Regions from separate parts of the Janthinobacterium sp. BJB301 genome, predicted to be linked through region 3. Evidence: predicted binding sites of a transcription regulator. Region 3 holds the regulator's gene; each other region holds the start of a gene.
The links. The regulator HrcA, encoded in region 3, represses chaperone genes, less so after heat shock. The targets are predictions, from matches to a motif close to TTAGCACTCNNNNNNNNNGAGTGCTAA.
Positions count from the first base shown of each region.

Region 1: groES (co-chaperone GroES) is a predicted target of HrcA. The motif match lies at 4,118-4,144, and genes of this name have one in related genera.
Region 2: rpoH (RNA polymerase sigma factor RpoH) is a predicted target of HrcA. The motif match lies at 4,146-4,172, and genes of this name have one in related genera.

Region 1 is NZ_PDZJ01000002.1:503,979-510,878, reverse strand. Features, by position in the region: gene CSQ91_RS15625 (POT-type proton-dependent oligopeptide transporter) at 1-402, opposite strand, end outside; gene CSQ91_RS15620 (GNAT family N-acetyltransferase) at 520-1,077, opposite strand; gene CSQ91_RS15615 (hypothetical protein) at 1,163-1,639, opposite strand; gene groL (chaperonin GroEL) at 1,887-3,536, opposite strand; gene groES (co-chaperone GroES) at 3,587-3,877, opposite strand; gene CSQ91_RS15600 (hypothetical protein) at 4,390-5,136, shown strand; gene CSQ91_RS15595 (hypothetical protein) at 5,293-5,556, shown strand; gene CSQ91_RS15590 (cell division protein ZapA) at 5,556-5,867, shown strand; RNA gene ssrS (6S RNA) at 6,057-6,234, shown strand; gene CSQ91_RS15580 (EVE domain-containing protein) at 6,314-6,778, shown strand; gene CSQ91_RS15575 (GGDEF domain-containing protein) at 6,775-6,900, opposite strand, start outside.
Region 2 is NZ_PDZJ01000006.1:64,419-71,318, reverse strand. Features, by position in the region: gene CSQ91_RS25790 (ArsR/SmtB family transcription factor) at 1-554, opposite strand, end outside; gene CSQ91_RS25785 (cytochrome P450) at 631-1,758, shown strand; gene CSQ91_RS25780 (antibiotic biosynthesis monooxygenase family protein) at 1,755-2,102, shown strand; gene CSQ91_RS25775 (hypothetical protein) at 2,099-2,551, opposite strand; gene CSQ91_RS25770 (hypothetical protein) at 2,731-2,997, shown strand; gene rpoH (RNA polymerase sigma factor RpoH) at 3,088-3,981, opposite strand; gene ftsX (permease-like cell division protein FtsX) at 4,403-5,323, opposite strand; gene CSQ91_RS25755 (cell division ATP-binding protein FtsE) at 5,320-6,063, opposite strand; gene ftsY (signal recognition particle-docking protein FtsY) at 6,072-6,900, opposite strand, start outside.
Region 3 is NZ_PDZJ01000002.1:1,215,154-1,222,053, reverse strand. Features, by position in the region: gene mmsB (3-hydroxyisobutyrate dehydrogenase) at 1-383, shown strand, start outside; gene CSQ91_RS18785 (hypothetical protein) at 570-1,151, opposite strand; gene CSQ91_RS18780 (hypothetical protein) at 1,187-1,786, opposite strand; gene CSQ91_RS18775 (HAD family hydrolase) at 2,031-2,756, shown strand; gene hrcA (heat-inducible transcriptional repressor HrcA) at 2,859-3,875, shown strand; gene fur (ferric iron uptake transcriptional regulator) at 3,924-4,355, opposite strand; gene CSQ91_RS18760 (outer membrane protein assembly factor BamE) at 4,551-5,180, shown strand; gene dapB (4-hydroxy-tetrahydrodipicolinate reductase) at 5,200-6,009, shown strand; gene CSQ91_RS18750 (barstar family protein) at 6,018-6,344, shown strand; gene CSQ91_RS18745 (CaiB/BaiF CoA transferase family protein) at 6,387-6,900, opposite strand, start outside.

The sequences.
Region 1 (6,900 bases), 710 kb from region 3:
CTTGTTGGTCTGGTCGAACTGGTCGCCGACAAACGAGGCCACGAGCGGCTTGATGCCGCCGGAACCGAAGGCGATCAGGAACAGGCCGAAATAGAAGCCGTTGACGCTGTTTTCAAACAGGGCCAGGCAGGCATGGCCGGCGCAATACACGAGGCTGAGCCAGAAGATGGTGTTGTATTTGCCGAAAAAGCGGTCGGCCAGCCAGCCGCCCAGCAGCGGGAAGAAGTACACGCCGATGACGAAGGTGTGGAACACGTGCTTGGCTTCGCCCGTGCGCTGGTCGATCGGGATCATCAGCAGCAGGGTGCTGATGAGGAATGGCGTCAGGATGTTGCGCATGCCATAAAAGCTGAAGCGTTCGCAGCCTTCGTTGGCGATGATGTACGGTATTTGCCGGGGCATCTTGCCCGTGGCAGTTTGTGTCTCGGCCGATGACATTGGCTCTCCCCAAGTTTTTTTTGTAAGCCGCGATGCTAAGGCCTGCCGCGTTTGCTTGCAACAGAAAAAACGGCCTGTCCGCTATTTCGCAGGGATTTGTAAGGTATTGATTTTCATAAAGACATTACTTTCGGCACTTGCACGCGCAGGGCGGGGCAGCCACAGCTGCATTTGCAGCATGCCATCCGATGCGGGACAGTCCTCCAGGGTAAAACCGCAAGCCAGGTACAGGGTCAATGCCGCGTGGTTGTCCTGTGCCACGGCCAGGCGCACGCGGCCCAGCTCGGGAATGGCGCAGGCATGGGCGATGGCGGCCTGCACCAGTTGCCGTCCCGCGCCGCGCCCGCGCGCCTGCGGCGCCACGTACACGCCCCACAGGCTGGCCTTGTCATGCACGACGGCGATCGGTTCGCGGCGCAGGCCGGCCATGGCGATCAATTGTTCCTTGTTGAAAGCGCCAAATATTATTTGGTGGGAGGTGGCGTGCAAGCGCTCGGCTATCTGTGCCAGCGGCAAGCCGCTTTCCGCCGCATGCGTGGTGCAGAAGGCGGCGGGCAGTTCGGCGATGCCGGCCAGGCGCAGCGCGCGGTAGGCGCTGGCGTCGTCTGGCGTGAGGGGGCGGACAGTGATGGCGGGCATGTGGGCGAGTATCGGGCTTCGATGCCAGAAAGTAAAGCTTGCGCTGCAACGCCAGTGTCCCTGGCCATCGCGTCGGCTAAGGGTGTTACTGCGTGGCGATGCGCTGCATGGGCGCATTGTCCTTGCGCCATTGTTCCAGGCTGATCAGGTCGCCGCTGACGATGTCGTCGACGAGGATGCGCTTGCCATCGGGCGTGACGACGAAACTCTCCCACCGGTGCGCCGCATCGGGCGTGCTTTCGAAAAAGCTCAGCTGGTAGCAAGCGACGCCATCGACGAGGCGCGTCTCGGGCGACGTTTCCATCACGGCGCCGTGCGCGCGGCCGCCGGACGCCTTTTCGATATGCGCCGACCATGCCTTGATCTCCGGCAAAGCCATCAGCGCATCGACGGCGCGCGCGTTCTGCTCCGGCACCGCCGTCTGGCCGCTCGCGGTCGGGGCATTGTCTGCCTGCGGCGCGGACTGCTGATGCAGGTAGAAAGCACCGAGCCCGGCGGCCAGCAAGCCGGCCAGGATGCCGGCGATGATGGTGGTTTTGGAAGAAGAGGCGCGTGGCGGCATGGCGGTAGTGGCGTAAGAAGGTGGAGGATGGCGGCCATGCTAAAGCAAAACGCACAGGCCGGCAATCGCCGGGCTTGCCAACGGGCTTGCCAAACGGGCTTGTAAAATCAACAGGCGAAAAAAAGCCACCTTCCGTAGAAGGTGGCTTTCGGGGCCGCCGGGAGGCGCTGGCAGCTTTTGGTCTGCCAGCCCTGTCCCTGCGTATGCGGCCAGTCGCGCCGTCGCCTGCGCGACTGGCCGCCGGACATTACATCATGCCGTCCATGCCGCCCATGCCGCCCATACCACCCATGCCGCCGCCCATGCCGCCGCCTGCTTTGTCGTCAGCGATTTCGCAGACCATGCAGTCGGTCGTCAGCATCAGCGAAGCGATCGAAGCGGCGTTTTGCAGCGCCGAACGGGTCACTTTGGCTGGGTCCAGGACGCCCATTTCCACCATGTCGCCATACGTGCCGTTGGCAGCGTTGTAGCCGTAGTTGCCCGAGCCAGCCAGTACGGCTGCCACGACGACCGAAGCTTCTTCGCCAGCGTTTTGCACGATCATGCGCAGTGGCTCTTCCATTGCGCGCAGGACGATCTTGATACCAGCGTCTTGATCAGGATTGTCGCCCTTGACCGTGATGTTGGCGCGTGCGCGCAGCAGGGCTACGCCGCCGCCTGGCACGATGCCTTCTTCCACGGCAGCGCGGGTCGCGTGCAGTGCATCTTCAACGCGGGCTTTTTTCTCTTTCATTTCGACTTCGGTGGCTGCGCCAACCTTGATCACGGCAACGCCGCCAGCCAGTTTGGCTACGCGTTCTTGCAGTTTTTCACGGTCGTAGTCCGAGGTCGCTTCTTCGATCTGTACACGCACTTGTTTTACGCGTGCTTCGATCGAGGCTGCTTCGCCGGCGCCATCGATGACGATGGTGTTTTCCTTGCCCACTTCGATGCGTTTCGCTTGGCCCAGTTCGGCCAGGGTCACTTTTTCCAGGGTCAGGCCGACTTCTTCAGCGATCACTTGGCCGCCGGTCAGGACAGCGATGTCTTCCAGCATGGCTTTGCGGCGGTCGCCGAAGCCAGGGGCTTTCACTGCGCAAGTTTTCAGGATGCCGCGGATGTTGTTCACAACCAGGGTTGCCAGCGCTTCGCCTTCGATGTCTTCTGCGATGATCAGCAGTGGACGGCCAGCTTTGGCGACTTGTTCCAGTACCGGCAGCAGGTCACGGATGTTCGAGATTTTCTTGTCGCACAGCAGGACGAATGGGCTGTCCAGTACGGCAACTTGTTTCTCTGGGTTGTTGATGAAGTATGGCGACAGGTAGCCGCGGTCGAACTGCATGCCTTCAACGATGTCCAGCTCGTCGTTCAGCGACTTGCCGTCTTCCACGGTGATGACGCCTTCTTTGCCGACTTTTTCCATCGCTTCAGCGATACGCTCGCCGATCGAGTAGTCCGAGTTCGCCGAGATCGCGCCAACTTGGGCGATTTCTTTGGTCGTGGTGCAAGGACGGGCGATTTTCGCCAGTTCTTCGACGGTGGCAGCAACTGCCTTGTCGATACCGCGCTTCAGGTCCATCGGGTTCATGCCGGCGGCAACGAACTTCATGCCTTCGCGCACGATGGCTTGTGCCAGTACGGTGGCGGTGGTGGTGCCGTCGCCGGCGTTGTCGCTGGTGCGGGAAGCAACTTCCTTGACCATTTGCGCGCCCATGTTCATGAGCTTGTCTTTGAGTTCAACTTCTTTCGCTACCGACACACCATCCTTGGTGACGGTAGGGGCGCCGAACGAGCGCTCCAGTACGACGTTGCGGCCTTTCGGGCCCAAGGTGACTTTGACTGCGTTGGCGAGGATATTGACGCCTTCGACCATCTTGGCGCGCGCTGCGTCGCCGAATACTACTTCTTTAGCTGCCATGTTCAATTCTCCTGAGTTTCGGGATGTATCTGTCTACAACGTGGAAACAATTACTTGACGACGATCGCCATGATGTCTTCTTCGCGCATGACCAGCAGCTCATCGCCGTCAACTTTGACGGTTTGGCCGGCGTACTTGCCGAACAGGACGCGGTCGCCCACTTTGACATCCAGAGGACGGACTTTGCCGTCGTCGAGAATCTTGCCATTGCCTACGGCAAGGACTTCGCCTTGATCCGGTTTTTCAGCAGCTGCATCAGGAATGATGAGGCCGGACGCAGTTTTGGTTTCCTGGTCGAGGCGTTTGACGATGACGCGATCGTTCAATGGGCGCAGATTCATACAAAACTCCTTAAAGTTCAATGGATAGGTGTTGCTAAATGAATACAAGTCCGGCACAGCGCCAGGCCTGTTTTCAGTGACCGCCGTTGAAAGCAGCCCGCAACGGTCAAGCAAACCCCAGGTCATCCTGTCCTTGCCTGTCTGCGGCAGTGGTGCATCGCGGCGTCGCCCGCCGCGTAGCGTTCCCTGCAGTGGTCTGGCAAGCACCATCAGTCCTGAGGATTGCTACGAAAGAGTTTGTTAGCACTCTCTACTAACGAGTGCTAATTATAGGGACGGTAGGGGGCTTATTCAAGGGGAACATATAGATAGATGCTGAGCAGAGCCTGCATCTACACAGGGTTTGCGCCAGCACAAGCCTCGTTCCCGGGCGTCAGCAACAGGCGCGACTCTAGCATGTCGTTCGGAGAGGGGGCGTTCCTGTACGCATAGGAAACAGAGTTTGACTATGAAATTTGATAAGATGATTGCAATTGCATATCAATATCACCACTCGCACCAGAAAGCACGCCATGCCATTCCCGATTTCCCATCCCGCCCTGCGCCTGTTGGGCGCTACTCTCGTCGGTCTCGCCTGCCTGGGCAATGCCACGGCGCAAACGCCCACCATCGCCGACGAGATCACCGTGGCGACCCTGACGCCGCAGGAAAAAGAGAGGCTGCTGGGCGATTTGTTCAACGACCTCAACAAGGACGATGACGACCAGGAAGCGCACGTGTGGGACAACGGCGGCGACCGCGGCGTGATGGTCAAGGTCACGTATAACTTCAGCAACTCCGGCATGACGGAACACAGCCTGAAGGCGCATGTGTGCCGCGACCTGAAATTCGTCGTCACGGCGGGCGGCAAGTCGCAAGACCTGAGCAGGCGCACCTGTTCGCAGAACAGCGGCAAGTGGGACGTGCAGGGCAAGGACCCGGCGCCCGTCGTGTATCCGCCTTTCCTGTCCGACGTCACCATCGCCAGGCTGAACGCGAAAGAACAAGCATCGTTGCTGAAGGCCGCCGTGCGCACCTTGAAAGATGAAGAGGAGGGCAAGACGCGCCAGTGGAGCAACAAGGGCCTGGGCAATGCGGTACCGCTGGCAGTGCGTCTGACGCCCTCGGGCACGGACGCCAAACCTGGCAGCTACAGCCGTACCTGCCGCGATTTGACGATGGTGCTTGACGGCAAGGGCGGACAACAGACGCTGGTGCGCCGCTCTTGCGAAAACCGTTATGGCGGACTCGATATCGAAGCCGATTACGTCGACGAGTAAAACGTTGCCGTCGCGGCGCTGGCGGATGCGCGCAGTTGGCGAAAAGCGCCGGAAAAAGTGTGTATTGTCCGCCAACTGCCCTGCATTGATGTAAATATGTGTGACAGCGGCGTGATTCGATTGACGCCCATGGAGCGTCCGCCCTATAGTGGCGGGATGATTTCCGAATTCAACGAATTATCCGACAAAATAGGCCTGCTGGCCGAAATGACCCATGCGCTGCGCCGTGAAAACGCGCAACTGCGCAAGGACAATGCCGCGCTGGCCGCCGAGAACGCCCTGTACGTGCAACGCATGCGCGAGGCGCAGGAGCGGGTGGAAGCGTTGCTGGAAAAAATTCCCGAACTGGTGCAAGCTGGCCTGGAGCAAGCCGCTTCGGAAGCGGGCGCCTACATTGCCGAGAACGAGAAGGAAGCGTAATGCCGCGTGTCGATGTCAATATCATGGGCCAGTCCTACAGCATGGTGTGCCGCGATGGTGAAGAGCGCGCGCTGCGTGAAGCGGCGATCTATCTCGATAGCAAAATGAAAGCCATCCGCGACGCGGGCAAGGTCAAGGGCAATGACCGCATCGCCGTGCTGGCCGCCCTGGGCGTGGCCGCGGAATTCCTCTCCGTGAAGTCGCCGCAAGGTCCGCTGTCGGAATTGACGATACTGGAAGTGAAGCAGAAAATCTCGGCCATGCACACTGTCCTGGATAGCGCGCTGACGCCCCAGGAAAACCTTTTTTAAACACAGAACCAAACCTGCTGCGCGTCGCGACTTGCGGCCTGCGATGCTCTCTGTGCATTCGCACAGTTGCGCTTCTCGACCACAATTCACTTCCGCTCGCTACGGTTTTGTTCGGTGTTATTAATTGGATTTTAAGCGGATACGGTACGATTTGTCTTTGCGATGCGCGATCAAAGGAGTAAACTTGGGTCTACCCTGCGGTGTTCGCGATTGCCATATATTCCTTGAACCATTTATGCGCATCGGTTGCGAATTTTGTTTGATGGGAGTGAGCGTCGCTCGTTCGACGAACCCGAAATTGAACTAACGTGACCACCTTGAACCGTTTGGTTCGGGATGCCGGCATAGCGGCACAGGCGGGGCCCAATTTGCAGTACCAAGAAAACGGTTGCAGCATCGATGCGCAACCGTTTTTTTACGCCTGTTGCTTTTGATAGGGAGTGAATATGAAACAATATTGGCTGATGAAATCCGAACCCGATGAAGTGAGCATCGACGACCTGATGGCGGCGCCCAAACACACCATGCCGTGGTTTGGCGTGCGCAACTACCAGGCGCGCAACTTCATGCGCGATGGCATGCAGGTAGGCGATGGCGTGCTGTTCTATCACTCGAGCTGCCCGCAGCCGGGCGTGGCGGGCGTGGCCGAAGTGGCCAGCGGCGCGTATCCCGATCACAGCCAGTTTGAAGAGGGCGGAAAATATTTCGATGCCAAGGCCACGCAAGAGCAGCCGCGCTGGATCAGCGTCGATGTGCGCGGCGTCAGGAAGACGGCGCTGCTGCCCCTGTCCGAGATGCGCCAGATGCCGGAACTGGAAGACATGCTGCTGCTCAAGAAAGGCAGCCGTCTGTCGATCACGCCCGTGACGCCGGCGCAATGGAAAGTCATTACCGGCAAGCTGACAGGCTAGCCTTCGACCCGGTTGCGGCCATTCTGCTTGGCCCGGTACAGGGCCTGGTCGGCAGCGGCCAGCAATTGTTCCGGCGTCTGTCCTGCGTCATTGAGCGCGAGGCCGATGCTGGCCGTCACCAG
Region 2 (6,900 bases), on a different contig from region 3:
CGCCGTTCGCTCCAGTCCAGGCAGGCGCAGGCGAAGCGGCGGCGCTGGCGCTGCAATTGCGGCACGTCGATGCCCAGGGCCGCCATGCCGGCCGCGCCCGATGCCGACAGCCGATACTCGCCTTCGCCGCCATCGTCCAGCAGCCAGCCTTGCGCTTGCAACTGGTCATGCAGGGCGACGGCCACCGTGCCGGCCATGTGATCGTAGCAGGTGCGCGCATGGCGCAAGCGGTCCGGCGTGGTGGGCGTAAATGGCGTTGCCGCCACGCCGGCCACCACCAGCAGCGCTTCGAGGGCCTGGCCCACTTCCGCGCTGGCGAGGCGGTAATAGCGGTGCTTGCCCTGCGCCAACATCGACAGCAAGCCATCGTCGCGCAAGCGCGCCAGATGGGCGCTGGCCGTCGAGGCGCCCACCTCGGCCAGCGCCGCCAATTCCGTGGCCGTGCGCGCATGGCCGTCGAGCAGGCTGCACAGCATGCGCGCGCGGGCCGGTTCGGCGATGGCGCCGGCCAGTTGCGCCAGTCCCATGTCGGCCGAGGGAAGCTTGTCATCCATGATTCGTTCCAGGGCGAAGTGTAGTGGTGGAAGGAGCAGCATACTCGTGTCCCCACCTCACTGCAATGGAATGCGCATGCCGCTCGCCGACTTTGTTATCGACCCCGCCGACCCTTTTTCAGCCCTTACCCACGCGGCGCCGTATGACTACTATCGGCGCCTGGCGGACGGCCCGCCGCTGCGTTTCGATGCGCAGCTCGACTGCTGGCTGGCGACGGGCGCGGCCGGCGTGCGCGCCGTGCTCGAGCATCCCGATTGCCGCGTGCGCCCGACCGGCCAGCCGGTGCCGGATACCCTGGCGGGCACGCCGTGCGGTGCGATCTTTGCGGAATTGGTGCGCATGAATGAAGGCGAACGGCATGCCGTGCCAAAGCAGGTGCTGGCGCGTTCGCTGGGACAGGTGGACTTGGCGCGCCTGCAGGCGCGGACATTGCGCATGGCCAGCGACCGCGTGCCCGCCAGCGCCGCGCAATTGAACGGCGCGCTGTTCGAACTGCCCCTGTTTGCCATGGCGGACTTGCTGGGTTTTGCGCCAGCGCAATGGCCGGCGCTGGCCGCCTGGACGCGCGATTTCGTCGCCTGCCTGTCACCGCTGAGTGATGGAGAACAACTGGCTGGCGCGCAAGTGGCTGCAGACGCCTTGCTGCAAGGTTTTACCGTGTTGCTGCGCGAGGCGGATGCATTGCCCGGCAGCTTGCTGGCCAAGGTCGTGTCCGAGGCGGAAGCGCTGGGCTGGCGAGCCTCGGGCGGCGTGCTGGCCAACCTCGTGGGTCTGCTGTCGCAGACCTGCGATGCCACGGCCGGCTTGCTGGGCAATGCCATAGTTGCCTTGCGCACGCAACCGCAGTGGTCCACGCAAGTGCGTGCCGCCCCCCGGCTGTGGCCAGCCCTGCTGCGCGAGGTCAGCCGGCATGACCCCTCCATCCACAATACGCGCCGCTACACGGCGCAAGACGTGGAATTCGATGGCGTGCGCGTGGCGGCCGGGCAGATGATCGTCGTCGTGCTGGCCAGCGCCGGCCATGCGGAGTGCGGCTTTGGCCATGGCCGCCACGCCTGCCCGGGCCAGTCCATCGCGCAGGCCATTGCCACGGCTTGCCTGCAGGCGTGGGCCGACGGGCTGGACCGCGTGCCACTGGCGTGGCGTTATCTGCCGTCGCTGAACGCGCGCATCCCTGTTTTTAGCCTGGGAGAAATGAAATGATTGCCGTGATTTTCGAAGTCTGGCCCGGCGCGGAAGGACGCCAGCAGTATCTGGACCTGGCCGCCGCGCTGCGTCCCTTGCTCGATGAAGTGGACGGTTTCATTTCCATCGAGCGCTTCAGCAGTCTGAGCGAACCAGGCAAATTACTGTCGCTATCGTTCTTTCGCGACGAGGCGGCGCTGGCGCAATGGCGGCAGCTGGAAGCGCACCGCGCGGCGCAAACGGCCGGCCGGCAGGGCGTGTTTGACGACTACCGGCTGCGCATTGCCGCCGTCGTACGCGATTACGGCATGCTGGACCGGCAGCAGGCGCCGGCCGACAGCCGGCGGCGCCACAGCGTTTAGCGGGGCAGTACGCCCTGCGTGATTTTCACTTTGACCCGGTACGTGGGCTCGGCCGCATTCAGGGCGGGCGGCGTGGCCGGATCGACGTCGAGCAAAGTAAACGTCAGGTGGTTGACGGTGACGGAACTGGCGGCGCCGGGCATGGAGTCGGACAAGACGATGTCCGTGGCGCCTGCGCTGTTGAGCAAACTGAAACTGTAGCTGACGTAGCCTTTCCACACGCACACGGCTCCCTTGCGGCAGCGGCTGTCGTTGACACGTTCGAGTTTCAGGGTGTCGGTGGCCGTGATGGCCACCTGTTCGCCCGGCGACAGCACGTGGGTGACGCTGCGCGGCGTGTTTTCCGCGTCGCCGGCGCTGCCGGCTGCGCCGCAGCCAGCCAGCACGGCCAGGCAGGCGTAGAACAGGGGAAGCAGCACGGTGCGGTAAGAGCGGGTCAGATAATGCATGTTTTTCCTTTCAGGTGGAGCGTCCCCGGCGTGCTTGTTCACGCGTGGGATGAAAATGATAGTAACAAAATGATATTTTTACGGCGCGCTATTGGCGTGCTGCCGGTGAATTGATGCGCCAGCCACGCGGCGCGCCGATTACTGCGTAGAATGGCTGTTTTGAAAATCAGGAAACAACCATGAAAAAAACCGACCTGGCCAAAAGCGATGCCAAGAAACTGATGGGAAAGATGAATGTTCCCGGCGCCGGTGCATTCGGTAAGGAAGCGGTGGTCATCGACCGCCGCGAGCAGCGCAAGCGCGATCAGGCCCTGGGCCTGGTGCCATTCGCCGTCAAGCTGAACAGCGATCTGGTCTTGCAATTGCAGACCCTGGCCAAGGAACGCGGCGCGGATCTGAATGAATTGGTCGCCGAGCTGATCACCAAGGGCTTGGCTGCAGCGTAAGGGCTGACAATGTTTATCTGTTGATAAATATCAAGTTATAAAACTAAAAGGCGCCTTGCGGCGCCTTTTGCATTGCGGCATTGCTTGCGATTACACGTAGGCGGCCAGGGCGCCCTTCATTTTTTTCAGCGCCGCCACTTCGATCTGGCGGATGCGTTCGGCCGATACGCCGAACTCTTCTGCCAGCGCGTGCAGGGTGGCGCCGGAGCCGTCGTCGTTGGCCAGCCAGCGCGCTTCGATGATGCGGCGCGAACGGGCGTCCAGCTTCGACAGTGCCGTTTCCAGGCCTTCCGATTGCAGACGCGTCACTTGTTCCGCTTCCAGTACCTTGGTCGGCTCGCTTTGCTCCGACGACAGATAGGCGATCGGCGAAAACTTGTCGTCCTCATCGTCGGTCGGCGATTCCAGCGCGATGTCGCGGCCGCTCAAGCGGGTTTCCATCTCGATCACTTCTTCGCGCTTCACGTCGAGCAGCTTGGCCAGCGCATCGATCTGCTTTGGCGTCATCGCGTCCAGGCCCGTCTTGTGGCTGCGCAGGTTGAAGAATAGCTTGCGCTGGGCCTTCGTCGTCGCGACCTTGACCAGGCGCCAGTTTTTCAGGATGTACTCGTGCATCTCGGCTTTCACCCAGTGCATGGCGTACGACACCAGGCGCACGCCCTGGTCCGGATCGAAACGCTTCACGGCTTTCATCAAGCCGATATTGCCTTCCTGAATCAGGTCGGCGTGCGGCAAGCCATAGCCCAGGTAGCCGCGGGCAATCGAGACCACCAGGCGCAGGTGCGACAGCACCAGTTCTTGCGCGGCGGCCAGGTCATTTTTTTCACGCAGGCGTGTCGCCAGCGAAATTTCTTCGTCATGGGTCAACATGGGCAGGCGGTTCACGGCCGAAATATAGGCGTCGATATTGCCCAGATTGCCAGTGAACCCGAGGCCCAGCGCATTACTTTTGGTCGGAACCAATGCGGACGTTGCGGACATCATAGTCATGTTTTCTCCCTCGTAGTCTTGCTTTGTTCCAGTTGGCCACGTCACGCGACGTGGCAGCTCGTATCTTCGTTTTTGCGTATTCGGTCTTGCACTTTGCAGATCGCGGCACCATCTTCATCTGGCGTCCATGGCGGTTCTGCTGTTGGTATGTCCCTATATTAGCACTCTCTGCTTGAGAGTGCCAATCAGCACATTTAATCGACCTGATAGCCTAAATGCTATGGCGAATGAGTGCTTGATATACATATTTAAAAAGCGATCTGAACAGCGCTGCAGGCCGCTTTACGACAACATGGCCAGTCTACGGCCTCTGACTGAAGCGAGCCTTAAGAATACTTGCTTAATATCAATATAACAGCAATATGGAGATGGCGAGACGCATGGCGGCGCGGGAGCGCCGCCATGGAAAGGAAGGTCAGTTCAGGCGCGCCAGGTGGCGCTGCACGCACAGGAAGGCGCCGATCAGACCCAGGCCGGCGCTGAGGGCCAGCAAGCCGGCCATCGGCAGCGGCGCCAGCGGCACCAGCTGGAATTCGGACGCATACAGGCGGGCAAACTCGGCAATCGCGGTATTCAGCGGCTGCAAGGCCAGCGCCACGGCGCCCAGGGCCAGCGCACCGGCGCACAGGCCCAGCAGGGCGCCCGTGTAATAAAAGGGGCGGTGGATGAAGGTATCGGTGGCGCCGATCAATTTCGAGATGCTGATTTCATCGCGCTGCTGCATCACCTGCAGGCGGATGGTATTGAAGACCACGGCGATCACGGCCACGCCCAGCGTGATCGCCAGCAGCAGCAGCACCAGGCGCAGCACGCCCAGCAGGGCCGCCAGGCGCTTGACCCAGGCCGAATCGACTTGCGCCGATTCCACGAATGGCAGCTGGCGCAGCTGTTCCGCCACCGCATCGACATCCTGCGCTTCGCTGGCGCTGCTGAAGGCATCGAGTTTCAGCACATAGCTGTCGGGCAGGGGATTGTCGCCCAGGGTGCTGAGCACATCGGCCAGGCCGCTCTTGTTTTTCAGCGAGTCCAGCGCCTGTTCGCGCGGGATGAAGACGATCTTCGCCTTTTGCGGGCCCACGATCTTGCGCATGGCGCTGGCCAGGGCCACGGCTTGCTCGCGCGGCGTGTCGATCTTCAGGAAGACGCTGATTTCCGGGTCGACCGACATCTGTTCCGACATGGGACGCACGTTGTCGAGCATGGTCAAGCCGGCGAACGGCAGCGACAGGGCGATGGCGACGACGAGCACGTTCAATAGAAAGCCGCCCGGCGACTTGCGCAAGTGAATCAGTGCCGAACCGAGGGCGAAGCGGTGTTGACGGAACCAGCCTCTCATGCCTGTTCTCCCTGCGCGTCGTCCTGGTCGGGAGAGGGCGCAAAATCGGGATCGGGCGGCGCGAAGACGGGCGCCTGCGTGGCCTTGTCGATGGCGACCAGCTGGCCGTTTTTCAGGTGGATCACGCGGGCGGCGGCGTCGAGCATCTGTTCGTCATGGCTGGAAATGAGGCAGGTCACGCCCACGGAGTGGAATGCTTTCAGGGCGTCGAGCACCTTGTTGGCGCTGGCGCGGTCCAGGTTGGCCGTCGGTTCGTCGGCCAGGATGATCTGCGGCCGGTTGACGATGGCACGCGCGATCGATACGCGCTGCTGTTCCCCGCCCGACAGCGACAGCGGTCGCGCCATGGCGCGGTCCAGCAGTCCCACCTTGTCGAGCGCGGCGCGCGCGCGCTGTTCGGCGGCCGCCTTGTGGGCGCCGACGACGAGCAGCGGCAGCATGACGTTGGCCAGGATGGAGCGGTCGTTGAGCAATTTTTGCTGCTGGAAGATCAGGCCCATGTTACGGCGCAAAAACGGCACGCCGGCAGGCTTGATCTTCGCCATATCCTGGCCATTGACGATCAGCTTGCCCGACGTGGGGCGTTCCATGGCGGCGATCATTTTCAGCAAGGTGGATTTGCCTGCGCCGGACGGGCCAGCCAGAAACACCAGCTCGCCCTTGGCAATACTGAGCGAAATGTCGCTGAGCGCCACGGCATCGGGGGAGTATTGCTTGGAGACGTGCTGAAATTCAATCATGTATGGGCTTATCCGAGCAGCGCTTCGACAAATTCGGCAGCCACGAAAGGCTGCAAGTCTTCAATTTTCTCACCGATGCCGATGAAATACACGGGCACGGGACGTACGCGGGCAATTGCCGCCAGCACGCCGCCCTTGGCGGTGCCGTCCAGCTTGGTGATCACCAGGCCGCTCAACTGCAGGGCATCGTCGAAGGCCTTCACTTGCGTGAGGGCGTTCTGGCCCGTGTTGCCGTCGATGACGAGCAAGGTTTCATGCGGTGCGCCATCCATGCCCTTGCCGATCACGCGCTTGATTTTCTTCAATTCTTCCATCAGGTGCAACTGCGTCGGCAAGCGGCCTGCCGTGTCGACCATGACCACGTCGATGCCGCGCGCCTTCGCCGATTGCACGGAGTCGTAGGCCACGGCGGCCGGGTCGCCCGATTCCTGCGAAATCACGGTGACGTTGTTGCGCTCGCCCCAGACCATCAACTGCTCGCGCGCGGCGGCACGGAAGGTGTCGCCCGCGGCCAGCAGCACGGACTGGTTGTTCGACTGCATGTGCTTGGCCAGCTTGCCGATGGTGGTGGTCTTGCCGGCGCCATTCACGCCGGAAATCATCATCACCAGCGGCTTGTGGCGGCCCAGCTCGAAGCGCTTTTCCAGCGGCGAGAGCAGGTCGATCAGCAGCACTTTCAGGGCGGCCTTGACGGCGGCTGCGTCGAGCAGCTTGTCTTCCTTGACCCTCTTCTTCAGTTCCGTCAGCAGGAATTCCGTGGCGTCGATGCCGGCGTCGGACATCAGCAGCGCCGCTTCCAGCTCTTCGTACAGGGCGTCGTCGATCTTCGCGCCGACA
Region 3 (6,900 bases):
ACAACATGCTGCTGGGTATTTTGATGGCCGGTACGGCCGAGGCACTGAACCTGGGCGTGGCGCATGGCCTGGATCCGAAAGTGTTGTCCGACATCATGGCCAAGAGTTCGGGTCGCAACTGGACCCTGGAAGTGTACAACCCGTGGCCGGGAGTCATGGACGGCACGCCCGCTTCGCGCAATTACACGGGCGGCTTCGGCACGGCGCTGATGCTGAAAGACCTGGGCCTGGCGCAGCAGTCGGCCTTGTCGGCGAATGCGCCCACGCCCCTGGGCGGTCTGGTGCGCCAGCTGTATCAGATGCATGCGCAAGCCGGTTATGCGCAGCAGGATTTCTCCAGCATCGTGCAAATGCTGCAGCCGGGCTTGAACATGCCTGCCTGAGGAATTTTGGACAAAAAAAAGCCCGCTGGTAAAAGCGGGCTAAATCCAATTCTTGGAAGAGTTGGAGGAGACAGATGCATTATGCTGCATCGCCACATATAACTCCAATTTATATTTTGAATATCAAATATAGATTTTCATGATATCTCTTCCCGGTAGCCGCCTGGCGGCTACCGTTACCGCAACTTAGGCCGGATTGCAGGCGACTTTTACCGATGTCACATTCGCTTCGCCCATGGTGCCGCCGCCTGTGCCCGGCTGTACAACGCACAGCAGACCCTTCGGCTGCACGGAGACGCTGACGCCATAGGTATCGCCATAGGCGACGGAGCCGGCCATGGTAAAGGTCGTGGCGTCCTTGACCACTGTTGTTGTGGTACTACCGTTAATCAGCACCAGACCGTCCACCGTCAGGCCGGAAATCGTGCCACCCACTGTATATCTGTTTTGCGCGCAAGCAACAGCGGCGCTGATAGTGAGGTAATGACCAGCCGAACCGGAGCCACCGCTGATGCTGCAAGTCATGTGCGCCGGTTGCTGCTGGATGGTGATGTTGTAGTCGGTACCATAGTCGATGCGCTTGGCAAAGGTAAACGCTGTTTTCCCCGCAGGAATCGGCAGGGAGTCGCCGCTATTGACCAGGATCAGTCCTTCATTGTTCAAGCCTGAGATCGTGCCGCTGACATCATACGAGGCCTTGCCGCCGCAAGCGGCCAGTCCCAAGGTCAGCAGCAGTGCGGCGATAGGGCGCAAGCAGGATAACTTCATGTATTTCTCCAAAAATAGGTGACGGATCGCAAGGATTACTGCGGCTTGCAGTCAAGTGTGGCTGCGGTCGTGGCGGCAGATCCCATCTTGCCGACCGTATCGCTGCCATCGGCACTGCTGGAACCCTGGAAGCGGCACGTCAGGCCCGTTGGCTGAGCCAGTATGGAAATGCCGTACGAGGCGCCGTCATCAACGCTTTTGAATTCGTAGGTGGTGGCGCCAGCCAGCAGGGTGGTGCCGTTGGGTCCCATCACCAGGCGCAAACCATCCGCGGTCAGGCCCGTGACCGTGCCGCTCAGCGGGTAGGCGTTGGTCTGGCAGTTCACCTGGGCCGTGGTCACGGAGTAGCTCGATGCCTTGCCGACGCCATTGATAATGGTGCAAACGGCACCCTTGGGCTGTTGTGCGATAGTGATATTGTAGCGGTCATCGTTCTTGACCAGCTTGGTGAAAACAAAGCTGGCCTGGCCCGCAGGAATCGGCAAGCTTTCCCCGTCATTCAGGAGAATCAGGCCATCTTTGGCCAGGCCGACGACTTGGCCTTGCAGATACAGGTTGCCGCCGCTGCCACCGCAGGCTGCCAGTGTGACGGCGCAAGCCGCCGCCAGCATCGAGCGCAGGTACAAATTTTTCATACATTCTCCAAAACGAATTAGGTTGGGTAGCGCAACGCGGACGCTGGCGCCGCATTGGAATGGCGCCTATTTTAGTCTATCTGGCAAGCTGAATGATCTTGCCTTGTATCACCCTGTAACAATTTTTCGCCGGGAAGCGCTGGCCCGGCCCCATTTCATGGAGGCGCAGCCATGCCGGCGGCGGCGATCAATGCGACAATAGAGGCAGGCTGCGCACTGTGGCGTGGCATCCACCGTGAATCCCATGTCCCTTGCCCCTGTAAAACCTGCCGTGCCGCCCAAGGCCATCCTGTTCGACCTCGACGATACCTTGTGGCCCATCGCGCCCGTGATTGCCGCCGCGGAAACCCTGCTGCACGACTGGCTGGCCACGCATGCGCCCAAGGTGGCGCAGCAGTTTTCCATCGAGGTGCTGCGCCAGCACCGCCTGGCCATGCTCCATGAACAACCGCATTTCCATGGCAACCTGATCGAGTTGCGCCGCGCCGGCTTGCTGGCCGCCTTCGAGGCGGCCGGCGAGGATCCTGTCCTGGTCGATGGCGCCATCGCGCAGTTCCTGGCTGCGCGCCATCGCGTCCAGCCGTATGACGACGTCTTGCCTGGCCTTGCCTGGATGGGCCAACGCATGCTGGTCGGCTCGATTTCGAATGGCAATGCGGACCTTGAAATTATCGGCCTGGCACAGCATTTTAAAGTCTCCATCGCCGCCAGCGATTTCGGCGTGGCCAAGCCTGACGCGAGCATCTTCCTGGCCGCTTGCGCCGCGCTGGGCGTGGCGCCGCATGAGGCCGTGTATGTGGGCGACGACCTGTATTTCGACGTCACGGGAGCGCAAGGAGCGGGTATGCGCGCCGTGTGGATGAACCGCAAGGGCAGCGACGCGCATCTGGCCGCCGGCGTGCAGCCCGACGCCATCTGCGCCAACTTCGATGAATTGCTGCTGTGGCTGCAGGGGCAACTGGAAGATTGATCGCCGCGGGGCGGGCGAACGTGCATAATAGGCGCTGTTGATGCACGTTCGGCCGCTTTCGTTACCGCTTGCTTAACAACATACTTGCTTAAATAAAACACCATGCAACTCGATACACGTGCCCAAACACTGCTGAAAGCCCTGGTCGAGCGATATATCGCCGACGGCCTGCCGGTCGGTTCGCGCGCCTTGTCGAAAATTTCCGGCCTGGACCTGTCGCCGGCCACGATCCGCAACATCATGGCCGACCTGGAAGAACTCGGTTATGTGTCCAGCCCTCACACCTCGGCCGGACGCATCCCCACGCCGCGCGGCTACCGCATCTTTGTCGATACCTTGCTGACCGTCCGGCACCTGGACGAGCATCTGGTGGAGTCGCGCATGCGCCTGCAGACGCCGCAACCGCAAAAAACCATCGCCAACGCGGCGCAGATGCTGTCATCGCTGTCGCAGTTTGCCGGCGTCGTGCTCACTCCGCGCCGCGAATCCGTATTCCAGCAAATCGAATTCCTGCGCCTGTCCGAAAAACGCATCCTGCTCGTCATCGTCGCCCCCGGCGGCGACGTGCAGAACCGTTTATTGCTGACGGAGGCCGACTATACGCCGGCGCAACTGGTGCAATCGGCCAATTACATCAACCAGAATTATGGCGGCCTGTCATTCGATGCCGTGCGCGTGCGCCTGCAGGGTGAATTGCGCCAGTTGCGCGACGATATGGGCAGCCTGATGCAGGCGGCCGTGGAAGCGGGCAGCGAAGCGATGGCCGACCATAGCGATGACATGGTGATTTCCGGCGAGCGCAACTTGCTCAGCGTGAGCGATCTGTCATCGAATATGCATTCGCTGCGCCAGATGTTCGACATGTTCGAGCAAAAAACGGGTTTGATGCAGCTGCTCGACGTATCGAGCAAGGCGACGGGCGTGCAGATATTCATCGGCGGCGAATCGAACCTGGTGCCGATGGATGAGATGAGCGTGGTGACGGCGCCGTATGAAGTCAACGGCAAGATCGTGGGCACGCTGGGAGTGATCGGACCGACGCGCATGGCCTACGAGCGCGTCATCCCGATTGTCGATATCACGGCCAAGTTGCTGTCAAGCGCGCTCAGCCATCATTGATCGTAATGCCTGGCGCGCCAGCCGCCCCGTGGGAGCGGCCAGCTGTGGTCAGGCGGTTTTGTGCGGGCAAGCCGTCTTGATGCAGTTGCCGTAGATGGCCAAGGCGTGTTCGGCGATCTTGAAGCCGCGCTCTTCGGCTACCTTTTGCTGGCGCACTTCGATGTCTTCGTCGAAGAATTCTTCGACCCGGCCACAGTCGAGGCACACCAGGTGGTCGTGGTGGGAACCTTCGTTGAGCTCGAAAATCGCCTTGCCGGTTTCAAAATGGTTGCGGTTGAGCAAGCCTGCCTGTTCGAATTGCGTCAGGACGCGGTAGACAGTTGCCAAGCCGACATCCATATTGTCGGCCAGCAGAATCTTGTAGACGTCTTCCGCGGTCAGGTGGCGTACCGGGCTACTCTGGAAGATATCGAGTATCTTCAGCCGTGGCAGGGTGGCTTTCAGGCCGCTTGCCTTGAGATCACTAGGATTGTTACTCATGTTTGTTGCTCGTATGTGGGTCAGGTGCTTTATCATATAGCGTTTTAGCGGGGAGTGCCAAAATATGCATTTTTTGGCAGGCCGGCCACTCCTGGCGTTTTGTTCATCAAATTGAGGTCATTTATGCGCGTAACACCGGCTGTATTGCCATCTCTCTGGCACCGTATTTCATTTCGAGCACCAGTCGTGGCAGGCATGGTCTGTGTCGCGCTGGCCATGTCCGGCTGCGCCAGCCGTGGCATCCTTGGCGAAAAGCCGGCAGCTGCTCAAAAAGAAGGCAAGGAACTGGTCCCCGAACAGGGCGCACAAACGACCACCATTACGCCGCTGCAAAAATTCATGTGGTTTTTCTCGCCCTATCGTCCTGACATTCAACAAGGCAACTTTGTCTCCGAAGAGATGCTGGGCCAGTTGAAAGTGGGCATGACGCGCGACCAGGTGCGTTTCGTCCTCGGCACCTCGCTGCTGACCGATATCTTCCATGCCGACCGCTGGGATTATCCATTCCGCCTGGCCCGGGGCAGTGGCGAAACCACCAGCAGCCGCGTGGTCGTGTACTTCGGCAAGGATGGCAAGGTTGAACGTTTCGAAGGCGGCAACTTGCCGACGGAGAAAGAATACATCGACCGTATCGCCGGCCCGTCGCCGTTCGCCAAGGTTGCCAAGGCCGACGTGCCTGCCGCCGCCGTGCCGTCTCCCGTGGCGCCAAGCGCCGTGCCGGTGCCGGCCGATGCCGCGCCCGCCATTCCTGTGAGTAAGCCTGAAGTTGCGCCTGCACCTGCCGCCGAGCCTGCACCTGCACCTGCTGCCGAACCCACCAAATAAGTTGCTGTAAGAGAATAAAATGACTGAACTGAAAATTGCCATCGCTGGCGCCAGCGGCCGCATGGGCCATATCCTGATCGAAGCGGTCAGCAATGCGCCCGACGCCGTGCTGGCCGGCGCCCTCGACCGCGCTGGATCGCCTTCCGTCGGCCAGGATGCTGCCGCCTTTCTCGGCAAGCCTGCCGGCGTGCTGATCGCATCCGATCTGGCCACCGGCCTGGCCGGCGCCGATTACCTGATCGACTTCACGCGTCCCGAAGGCACTTTGCAGCACCTGGTGTATTGCGCCGAGCACGGCATCAAGATGATCATCGGCACCACGGGTTTCGATGATGCGGGCAAGGCCGCCATTGCCGCCGCCGCTGAAAAGACGGCCATCATGTTCGCGCCGAACATGAGCGTGGGCGTGAACGTCACCATGAAGCTGCTGGAACTGGCCGCGAAAAGCCTGTCCGAAGGCTACGATATCGAGATCATCGAAGCCCATCACCGCTTCAAGGTCGATGCGCCATCGGGCACGGCCCTGCAAATGGGTGAAGTGGTGGCCGGCGCCCTGGGCCGCGACCTGAAGGAATGCGCCGTGTACGGCCGCGAAGGCGTGACGGGCGAACGCGACCCGTCGACCATCGGCTTTGCCACCATCCGCGGCGGCGATATCGTCGGCGATCATACGGTGCTGTTTGCGGGCATCGGCGAGCGCATCGAGATCAGCCACAAGTCGAGCAGCCGCGTCACCTACGCCCATGGCGCCCTGCGCGCCGCGCGTTTCCTGGCCGACAAGCCGACCGGCCTGTTCGACATGCAGGATGTGCTGTCGCTGAAGAACTGAGGAAGACCATGGCCACTGCCATCCTGAATGGAAAAGACATCACCGACGCAGCGAGCTTTCACGCGCAATGCGTGCAAGCCTTCGGTTTCCCCGAGTTCTACGGCAACAGCATGGACGCCTGGGTTGATTGCCTCAGCTATCTGCGCGATGACGAAAACATGACGCAGTTCCGTTTGAAACCGAACGAAGTGCTCGACATTGTTGTGCAGGATGCGGAAGCAATGAAGGCGCAAGTGCCGGACTTGCTGGAAGAAATCACGTTCTGTATCGCCGGCATCAATGAGCGCTATGACGATTATGGCGAGAAGCCGGCGTTGAAGCTGGTATTGAAGTAGGTCGGATTAGCGCGCAAGCGCGTAATCCGACATACCCAACATTTACACGACCTTGCGTTCGCGCAAACCGTCGATCTGGCCGCCATCGAGGCCCAGCCACTGCTGCAGCACCTCGTCCGTATGCTGCCCCAGCAATGGCGGCGGCAAGCGGTATTGCACCGGCGAGTGGGACAGGCGCACGGGATTGGCCACCAGCGCCACCGTGCCCGCCGTGGGATGCGGCATGTCCACTTTCAAGCCACGCGCCACCACTTGCGGGTCGGCAAAGACCTGGTCGATGCGGTTGACGGGACCGCACGGCACGGCTTGCGCCTCGAAGGCGCTGATCCACTCGGCCGTCGTGCGCATGACCGTGGTCTGGCGCATCAGGGGGATCAAGATCGCCCGGTGTGCCACGCGCTGCGGATTGGTGGCGAAGCGTTCGTCCTGCGCCCATTCCGGGTGGCCGGCGACGGCGCAAAAGCGCGAAAATTGGCCATCGTTGCCGATCGCCAAAATCATGTCGCCGTCGGCCGTGGGGAAGTCCTGGTAAGGCACGATGTTCGGATGGGCATTG